DNA from 4 places in the Micromonospora sp. NPDC047738 genome. Region 2 is predicted to be linked to each of the others. Evidence: riboswitches for the same ligand, from Rfam matches in the RefSeq annotation. Region 2 holds a riboswitch; each other region holds the start of a gene.
The links. Region 2 has a riboswitch for cyclic di-AMP ahead of ABZ783_RS22415 (C39 family peptidase). Riboswitches for the same ligand answer to the same signal wherever they lie in the genome.

Region 1 (2,191 bases), on a different contig from region 2:
CACCGGCCAGCCCACGGGGCCGTGCGGAACCGCGACGGTCGCCGCCGAACAGGGCCCGGACGCCGGCCGGCAGGTCGAGGCACCCCTCCCGTCCGGTCCCGGGGCACCCCGGGTCGAGGTCGGCGACAAGATCATCCTCGTCGAGCTGATGGACCCGGCCGATCCGACGATCAAGACCTACAACATCGCCGAGCACCAGCGCGGCACGCCGCTGGTCTGGCTGGCCGTGCTGTTCGCCGTCGCCATCGTGGCGTTCGGGCGCTGGCGCGGACTGGCCGCGCTGGGCGGCCTGGTGGCGAGCTTCGCCGTGCTGCTCGGCTTCGTGCTGCCCGGGATCGGCGCCGGCCAGCCGCCGCTGCTGGTGGCGATCGTCGGCGCCGCGCTGATCATGTTCGTGGTGCTCTACCTGACCCACGGGATCACCGCCGAAACCTCGGTGGCGGTGCTCGGCACCCTGGGCAGCCTGGTGCTGACCGGCGTCCTCGGCACCCTGGCCACCGCGGCCACCCACCTGACCGGCTACGGCAGCGAGGACGCCACCACGCTGTCGATGTTCCAGCAGAACGTCGACCTGCACGGGTTGCTCCTGGCCGGCATCATCATCGGCTCGCTGGGCGTGCTGGACGACGTCACCGTCACCCAGGCGGCCACGGTCACCGAGCTGGCGAACGCGAACCCGGGGCTGTCCCGGATGCAGCTCTACCGGGCGGCCACCCGGGTGGGCCGCGCGCACATCGCCTCCACCGTCAACACCATCGTGCTGGCGTACGCGGGCGCGTCGCTGCCGCTGCTACTCCTGCTGGTCGCCGACTCGCGACCGGTGGGCGAGATCCTCACCAGCGAGTTCATGGCGCAGGAGATCGTCCGGAGCGCGGTGGCCACGCTCGGCCTGATCGCCGCCGTACCGCTGACCACCGGTCTGGCGGCGGTGGTCCGGACCGCCGGACGGGCCGGCGTCGCGACGGACGCCGGAGCCCGCCCGCCGTCGTCCCGGCCGCCGGCCGAGCGGCACGACGCGCTGGAGGCCCTCGGCGGTGCGGCCGCCGGACGATCCGGACCGGAGAGGAGCACGGAAGCCGCATGGTGATACTCCGCAGCGTGACCGGCCGGCGCGAACGCGACGCTGGTCACGCAGGGCGACGACGAAAACGTGCGATTGGTCGGCTTCCGGACGTAGATCCCCGACCGGGCTCTCGGGTAACCTCGCTGCCGGTAACCGCCGAAGGCGCGCACCGGCGCCAGCGGTACCACCGCCCAATCGCCCTGTGGCGAACCGGGGAACCAGGTACCTGGGGTGAATCCGCGCGAGCGGTAGGGGCCACTTCCGTCCCGAACCCGACAGCTAACCCGGTCGGCGGTCGACGGAAGGGAACCCTGTTGACGGCACCCCTGCGCCGCTGGTTGACACCTGTGGTGGCCGTGCTCACCGCGTTCGCCATCGTCGCCGGGCCCACCCCGGCGCTGGCCGCACCCAACACCCCCAACCCATCGGGCCACGAGGAGGACAACGATCCTCCGCTCATCACCGAGGTCATCGATGCCGCCAATCGCGGCTTCCTGCAGGCCAAGGCGAAGCTGGACAAGTCGAAGCAGCGCCAACTCCAGTTGGCCCTCGAGATCCGGGCGGCGCAGGCCGACCTGGACGCGCTGCGGCCGCAGGTGAGCCAGATCGCCACGCAGTCCTATCGGACCGGCCGGATCGGCGCGATGGCCCTGCTACTGGAGAGCAACGCGCCCGACTCGTTCGTCCAGCGGGCCTCCGCCCTCGACGAGCTGAACCTGATGAACGCGCAGAAGCTCGCCGAGGTCAACGCCGCGAAGAACCGCGCGGAACAGGCCAAGATCGCGCTCGATGCGGAGATCCGCGAGCAGCAGAAGCAGACCAACGCGATGCGGCGCGAGAAGGCCGAGGCGGAGAAGGCCCTGCGGCTGGTCGGCGGGCGGGATTTCACCGCCGGCCTGGTCGCGGCCACCTCCCCGGTCGCCCGGATCGCTCCCGGCCGGACGGCTGACGGGGGGTGGAAGCCCGAGTCACGCAGCGTGAAGGACCCGACCACCTCGGGCTACATCACCCCGCGCACGCTGCACATGTACAAGGAGGTCAAGCGGGCCGGCTTCGACCGCTTCGTGGGCTGTTACCGCCCGGGCGGTCCCTGGGAGCACCCCAAGGGCCGGGCCTGCGACTGGTCGC
Region 2 (2,191 bases):
CGCCGCCCTGGTCGCCCGGCCCGAGCGGGGGACTCCGCCGGATCCCGCCCCCGACCCGGCCGCCGTGGCGGCCGCCCGCCACGCCGACCTGCGCCGGTACGCCGATGAGGTGGCGGTCGCCGCCGCCGGGGCCCGGCAGACCGCGCGCCGGTGGCGCGAGCAGTGGCTGACCGCGCACGACGAGGTCGACCGGGCCTGGCGGGCGTACGACGAGGCCGAGGCGGCCGCCCGGCGGTTCGCGGGGGCCGCCGTGCTGCCCGAGCCGCGGACGCCCCGGACGCCGGCCGAGTACGCGGCCCGGGAGCGGTGGCTGCACCACGCCGCCATGACGGCGCACTGGCAGGGCGACCTGACTGCCCGGCAGCTCGCGGACGTCCTCGCCGGGCGCAACGGGTGGGACCCGCGCCGGCATCCGGCCGAGCAGGAGATCGCCCTGGCCCGGGTGGTACGCGACGGCCGGCGGGCCCGGTGGCGGGCGGCCGCCGAACGGGAGCGGCGGGCCTGGCGGGACGCCGAAGTGGCCGCCGAGGCGGCCCGGGTGCTGGCCGTGGAGGCGTACGCGGCCGCCGAGGCGGTGCGCCCCGGAGCGGTCCCGGTACGCCCCGCCGAGGCGGTGACCCAGACCCTCGCCCCGGTGTCGGCCGGCGCCGTCGCGGCGCACCCCGCACGGTGGCGTCCGGCGCGGGTCGGCTGAATCGTTATCCGAATTAGGTGAGCCCGGTCACGGCGACCGGGGAAACGGTCAACCGGATCAGGCCGGGCGATCGAGCCCCGCAATTCCCCTTCGATCCCCACCCGGATGTCCGATAGTCACCCGACGGTTCCCGTTAAAACGGTCGTCCCATTGAGTCAGGTCAGTGACCGGCTGTTCCGGTCTCGGTAACGGTGGTTGACGTTTACGCAGGTGGTCACGCTTGGCAGGCGGCGTACCCACCGGTAGTGTCAGCGCGTCCGGTGCGGTTTTCGATCGCAAGTGGCGACGCCGCGCCGACCCGCTCAATCGTGATCTCACGAACCGGGGACCCAGTGCAACACCGGGGTGAATCCGCGAGCCAAGGCCCGCGGTAGGGCCTACTTCCCGCCCGAATCCGTCAGCTAACCCGGTAGGCGGCCACGGAAGGAGTTCCAACCTCGTGCGAACCACCCCCCGATCCTCCCCCCGCCTCCACGGCGCCACGGTGCCGGCGCTCGCCTGACCCGCGAGTCCGTTCCGGTAACCGACCCCCGCTGCCCGGTCCGCCGGGCGCTCTTTTCCCGCGGCCACCCGCCCAGGAACGCGCGTGAGCTACTCCGCGCGTCGGGTCGGCGTGTGCCGCTCCGGCCCCCGTGGAGGAACACGTGAAGCACCACCTGAAGCGTCAGCTGCGGCGCCTCGCGACCGAGCGCCCGTACCAGATCGTCGCCGGCTCCGCCGCGGCCCTCGTGCTGGCCGGCGGCGCCAGCGCGGCACTGGCCAGCACGAACGACGCGCCGGTCCGGCAGGAGACCACCGCCGCCGTCGCCGAACTGGCGCCGCGCCTCGGTGACGTCGCCACCCGGAGCGAGGCCCGGGTCGCCGCCCCGTCCCCGACCGCCTCGCCCAGCGGGTCGCCGAGCGGGTCGCCGTCGGCGAAGGCCAGCTCGGCCAAGCCGGACCCGGACGTCACGAAGACCGCGAAGGCGAAGCCGAAGCCGCCGTCGACGAAGGTCCTCGACTACAACTACGAGGCCCAGACCGCCTACTGGAACTGCGGTCCGGCCGCGGTGCGCAACGCGCTGAGCGCGAGCGGCGTCGAGACCACCCAGGACGCGATGGTCGCCCCGCTGAACGCCGGCGAGAACGGCACCAACTCGGCCGAGGACACCACCCGCGGGCTCAACCAGATGGTCAAGGGCAACCCGTACCGGACCCACATGATCCCCGGCCAGGCCGCGACCCCGGCGCAGATGGACCAGCTCCAGGCCGACGTGGTCAAGGCGATCACCGACGGCCGCGGCGTGGTGGTCAACATCGCCGGCTCCGCCACCGACACCAACGGCGGCTGGCACTCGTTCCCCGGCGGCCACTACATCGCCGTGGTCGGCTACAAGGACGACGGCCGGACGGTGCGGATCGCCGACTCGGCGAACCCGGCGTTGCCCGAGTACTGGATCACCACCATCGATCTGGCGAACTGGGCCGCCACCCGCGGCTACTCCGCCTGATCCCACC
Region 3 (2,191 bases), on a different contig from region 2:
CCGGTTTCATCGACCCGGGCTTCTCCGGGCACGTCACGCTGGAACTCTCCAACGTGGCCAATCTGCCGATCACGCTCTGGCCCGGCATGAAGATCGGCCAGCTCTGCATCTTCCGGCTCTCGTCGCCGGCCGAGCACCCGTACGGCTCGGCGGTCTACGGCTCGCGCTACCAGGGGCAGCGCGGGCCGACCCCGAGCCGGTCCTGGCAGAACTGGCGTACCTGGCCGACCCGCTGAGCACGACGCAGGGGCTTCCGCGACGCGGAAGCCCCTGCGTACCCGTCAGCCCGGGCGGCCGTAGCTGTTGATCTGGCCGTCGTCGACGCGTTTCATCGTGATCGGCTTGCCGGACTGGGAGGCGTGCACCACCCAGCCGCCGCCGACGTACATCCCGACGTGGTGCAGGTCGCTGTAGTAGAAGACCAGGTCACCGGGGCGTAGCTCGCCGCGGCTCACCCGCCGGGTGACGTCGTGCTGCTCGCGGGCGTTGTGCGGCAGGGAGACCCCGGCCTCGGCCCAGGCCGCCATGGTCAGGCCGGAGCAGTCGTAGTGGTCCGGGCCGGCGGCGCCCCAGACGTAGATCTTGCCGATCTGGGCGCAGGCGAACTTGACCGCGACACCGGCCGGGCCGCCCGGGTAGCCGGCGGGGCAGGGCGCGGGACGCAGCGGTCCGCCGCCGCCGTTGCCGTACACCTTGAGCCGGAGCTTCTGGAGCCGGGCGATCTCGGCGTCGATCTGCTTCTTCTGGGCCGCGAGCTGAGCTTCGGTACGGGCCAGCTGGGCGACCATCGCGTCCAGCGGCTTCTTCTTCGCGGCCAACTGGTCGCGCAGCTCCATGACGGCCTGCACCTGCTCGTGCTGGTGGTGCGCGTAGCGGTCGAGCAGTTCGAGGCTGTTGACCACCTCGCTCGGCGACCGGCTGCCCAGCAGGGCGTTGACGGTGCTGAGGTTGTTGCCCTTGTACGCGTCGGCAGCCAGCCCGCCGACCTGCCCGAGGGCGGCGTCGACCTGGGCCTCGAGCGGGGCGATCTGCTTCTCCAGCGCGTCGGCCTGCTTGCGCCGGACGGCAAGCTTCTCGCGGGTGGAGTTGACCTGTTCGATGATCGGTTCGAGCTTGTTCCAGTCCTGGTCGATCTGGCGCTCGATCTCGGTGACCGACGGTTCGGCGTGGGCCGCCGTGGCGCCGCCGGTCAGGACGACGGCGGTGCCGACCAGGGCGGCGAGGGCGGTGGTGAAGCGGGACCAGCGTGAACGCGGCGCAGCCGTCGACCGGTCGACCGACCGGTCCGACGGTGGCCGCGGGGCATGGTGTGCCACCGGGCTCCGTACTCCTTCTTCCTGCCCGCCTACCGGGTTAGCTGACGGGTTCGGGCGGGAAGGGAGCCGCCCTACCGCAGTGGCTGCGGATTCACCCCAGGTACCTGGGTCCCCGGCTCGCCTGGCGGCGACTCGGCGGTGTCGGACCGTCACCACCCGGGATGGACGGTGAACCTACCGGTCGACAACTGACCAGAGTAGGGACCGTCGTTATCAATCCGCAACCCGATCCGCCGTGACACTCCGTACGCAGATTCGGAAACCACCCGACGGTGAAGGTTTTTTACGCCCATCATCACCACCTGGAAAGGTATTGACCTGGGGCCATCTGCGGAGTGAGGGTGGGGACGCAGTCACCCCCATCCCTATCTGGAGGTTCGATGCACCTCTCAGCCCTGCCATCGCGCAGACGGATACTGCTGGCCGCCGCCGTCGCGGCGGCCACCGCTCTCGCGACCAGCGGTCCCACTGTGGCGGCGCCTCTCACCGCCGCCGGCACCACCGACAGCCCGGACCGCCAGCAGCAGTACGCCGCCGCGGCGGCGGAGTACGGCGTGCCGCAGAGCGTCCTGCTGGGCGTCTCCTACCTGGAGTCCCGCTGGGACACCCACTCCGGCCAGCCCAGCACCAGCGGCGGCTACGGCCCGATGCACCTCACCGACGCCGAGCAGGTCGCCTCGACTCCGTCCAGCGCGCACGTGGACGAGAACGAGGACCCCCGCGGCGACGACTCCCGCCCGCTCACCGTCGACCTGACCGCCGCCGCCGCGCCTTCCGGGGACACCCTGCCCGAGGCGTCCCTGCAGACCCTCGACGCCGCCGCCGACCTCACCGGCGTGTCGAAGGAGACCCTGCGCGACGAGGCAGCGGCCAAC
Region 4 (2,191 bases), on a different contig from region 2:
CGTCGAGGGCGGCGAGGGCAGCGTTGACGGCCAGCACGACCTGCCCGCAGACCGCCTCCATCCCGTCCCCCGCCAGCTCCGGGTCCACCGTCACGGACTCCAGCCGGCCACCCTGGACCACCACGGCCCGGACCCGGCCGTCGGCCGCCGCGCCCTCGGCGCGGAGCAGCTCGCCCGGGTCGCCGTCGGGGTGCTCGGCCGCCCGCGAGCGCATGGCCGACAGCGCCTGCTGCGTCCTGGTGAGCAGCTCGTCGAGGCTTGCGGCCGCGGAGAACGAGTCGTTGGTCATATCCGCGCCTTCTTCACGTCTTTCCGGAGCACCGCGACGATAGCAACCGCCCCCGACCGGGACACCGCGAGCACCCGGGGCCTCGTTCACGAAAAAAGTGGCCATCCCGGGCGGGGATGGCCACTTTTCAGTGCATCAGCGCGCAGTGTGGGGCACCCCACCTGCCAGTAGCGTCAGCGCAGGCGGAGGTGCTGGCCTGGGAAGATCAGGCCCGGGTTGTCGCCGACCACGCGCTTGTTGCGCTCGTAGAGCGCCTGCCAGCCGCCGGCGAGGTGCTTCGCCTCCGCGATCAGCGACAGCGAGTCACCCGACCGGACCGTGTAGGTCGCGCCGCTCGACGCCGGCGCGGTACGCCGGTGGCTGCGGGTCGCCGGCTGGTCGCCGCGGGACGACCGGTCCTTGGTCGCCTTCTTGTGCGACTTCGTGGCGCCGGAGTCCTTGGTGGAGTAGTGCTTGGTCGAGCCGCCCTTCTTGCCGCAGACCGGCCAGGCGCCGATGCCCTGCCCGTCGAGGACCTTCTCGGCCACGGCGATCTGCTCGCTGCGGCTGGCCAGGTCGGCGCGGCTGGCGTACTTCTTACCGCCGTAGCCGTTCCAGGTGCTCTTCGAGAACTGGAGGCCACCGTAGTAGCCGTTGCCGGTGTTGATGTGCCAGTTTCCGCCGGACTCGCACTGAGCGATGGCGTCCCAGTTCACGCTGGATGCGCTGGCCGGCGCGGCCGGCCCGAGGATGGCGGCGGCGCCGGTGGCGGCACCGACGACGAGCGCTCCGACGGCGACACGACGCTGCGTGGTGCGTCGGTGACGTGCGACGTGTTCAGTTGCCATGTGGGTTCCTCCACGCCGACGAGGTGAGCTGTCGGGTTCGGGCCGAGGAGCCCGGCCGCCGGATGGGCGGCTTCACCCCGAGGTGTCGAGCACCGAGGAACATGTGGGTCCCCCGCTCCCGCCTGAGGTCCAGGTACCGACGGGCCGGCGGCGGGATTAGGCGTTACCGGCCCGGGTGTCCGCGATCGCGAACGCAGTCGACATTAGGGATGGTTTCGGATGATCGCCCACTTCTTGTGAAGTTCTTCACCCGGCCGAGCGAAGGCCACACCGTACGAGTTGCGCGCCGTCCACAGGTGCCTTACAAAGCCCCCTTCAGTACGTCAGGCCGAAACCCTGCGGAAAGAGCGGAACCTGCCCGTCGCCGGCGTTGATGGGCTGCTGGCCGACGGAGTTCATCCAGGTCATCGGCAGTTTGCCGGTCGGCGCGTACCCGCCGAAGAGGACGTCGGCAACGCCGGCGCCCTCGGTGCCGGGCAGCCAGGAGGCGAGCAGCGCGGTCCAGTTCGGCAACTCACCGGCGACGTCCAGCGGCCGGCCGGACACCAGCACCACGATCACGGGTACGCCGGCGTTGCGCAGGGTCGCGTACGGCCGCTCGAAGGTGGACGGCCCGCAGGTCCGCCTCGTTGAGTTGGGTGTCCGCCTGGTTATCGCTGCGGTTGCGGGAGCGGGCGCGCGCCGATCCGGCACCGACTACGGTGGCGAGGTCCGGCACGGTCGCCGGGCCCGGGTGCGCAGGCGGAGGAACATGACTGACTACGGACACGAGCTGGCCTTCGGCGGCTTCCTCACCCCCGCCGCCGGCCAGTTCGAGCAGGTGGTGGCGCTCGCCAAGCTCTGCGAGCAGGTCAACCTGGACCTGGTCACCTTCCAGGACCACCCATACCAGCCGGGTTTCCTGGACACCTGGACGCTGATGTCCTATCTCGCGGCCGCGACCAGTCGGATCCGGCTGGCCGGCAACGTGCTCAACCTGCCGCTGCGCCAACCGGTGGTGCTGGCACGCAGCGTGGCCAGCCTGGACCTGCTCACCGGCGGCCGGGTCGAGCTGGGCCTCGGCGCGGGCGCGTTC

Region 1: another riboswitch for cyclic di-AMP. It lies ahead of ABZ783_RS25710 (hypothetical protein); the one in region 2 lies ahead of ABZ783_RS22415 (C39 family peptidase).
Region 3: another riboswitch for cyclic di-AMP. It lies ahead of ABZ783_RS04525 (NlpC/P60 family protein); the one in region 2 lies ahead of ABZ783_RS22415 (C39 family peptidase).
Region 4: another riboswitch for cyclic di-AMP. It lies ahead of ABZ783_RS09015 (transglycosylase family protein); the one in region 2 lies ahead of ABZ783_RS22415 (C39 family peptidase).

What each region holds. Positions count from the first base shown of each region.
Region 1 covers NZ_JBEYSO010000019.1:120,201-122,391, reverse strand. Annotated here, with positions in the region: gene ABZ783_RS25715 (YibE/F family protein) at 1-1,087, shown strand, start outside; cyclic di-AMP (ydaO/yuaA leader) riboswitch at 1,242-1,372, shown strand; gene ABZ783_RS25710 (hypothetical protein) at 1,378-2,191, shown strand, end outside.
Region 2 covers NZ_JBEYSO010000014.1:148,813-151,003, reverse strand. Annotated here, with positions in the region: gene ABZ783_RS22420 (hypothetical protein) at 1-694, shown strand, start outside; cyclic di-AMP (ydaO/yuaA leader) riboswitch at 984-1,125, shown strand; gene ABZ783_RS22415 (C39 family peptidase) at 1,327-2,184, shown strand.
Region 3 covers NZ_JBEYSO010000002.1:261,097-263,287, reverse strand. Annotated here, with positions in the region: gene dcd (dCTP deaminase) at 1-236, shown strand, start outside; gene ABZ783_RS04525 (NlpC/P60 family protein) at 282-1,316, opposite strand; cyclic di-AMP (ydaO/yuaA leader) riboswitch at 1,329-1,464, opposite strand; gene ABZ783_RS04520 (peptidoglycan recognition family protein) at 1,697-2,191, shown strand, end outside.
Region 4 covers NZ_JBEYSO010000004.1:178,635-180,825, forward strand. Annotated here, with positions in the region: gene ABZ783_RS09010 (YbaB/EbfC family DNA-binding protein) at 1-289, opposite strand, end outside; gene ABZ783_RS09015 (transglycosylase family protein) at 463-1,116, opposite strand; cyclic di-AMP (ydaO/yuaA leader) riboswitch at 1,115-1,289, opposite strand; gene ABZ783_RS09020 (glycoside hydrolase family 3 C-terminal domain-containing protein) at 1,432-1,809, opposite strand; gene ABZ783_RS09025 (LLM class flavin-dependent oxidoreductase) at 1,868-2,191, shown strand, end outside.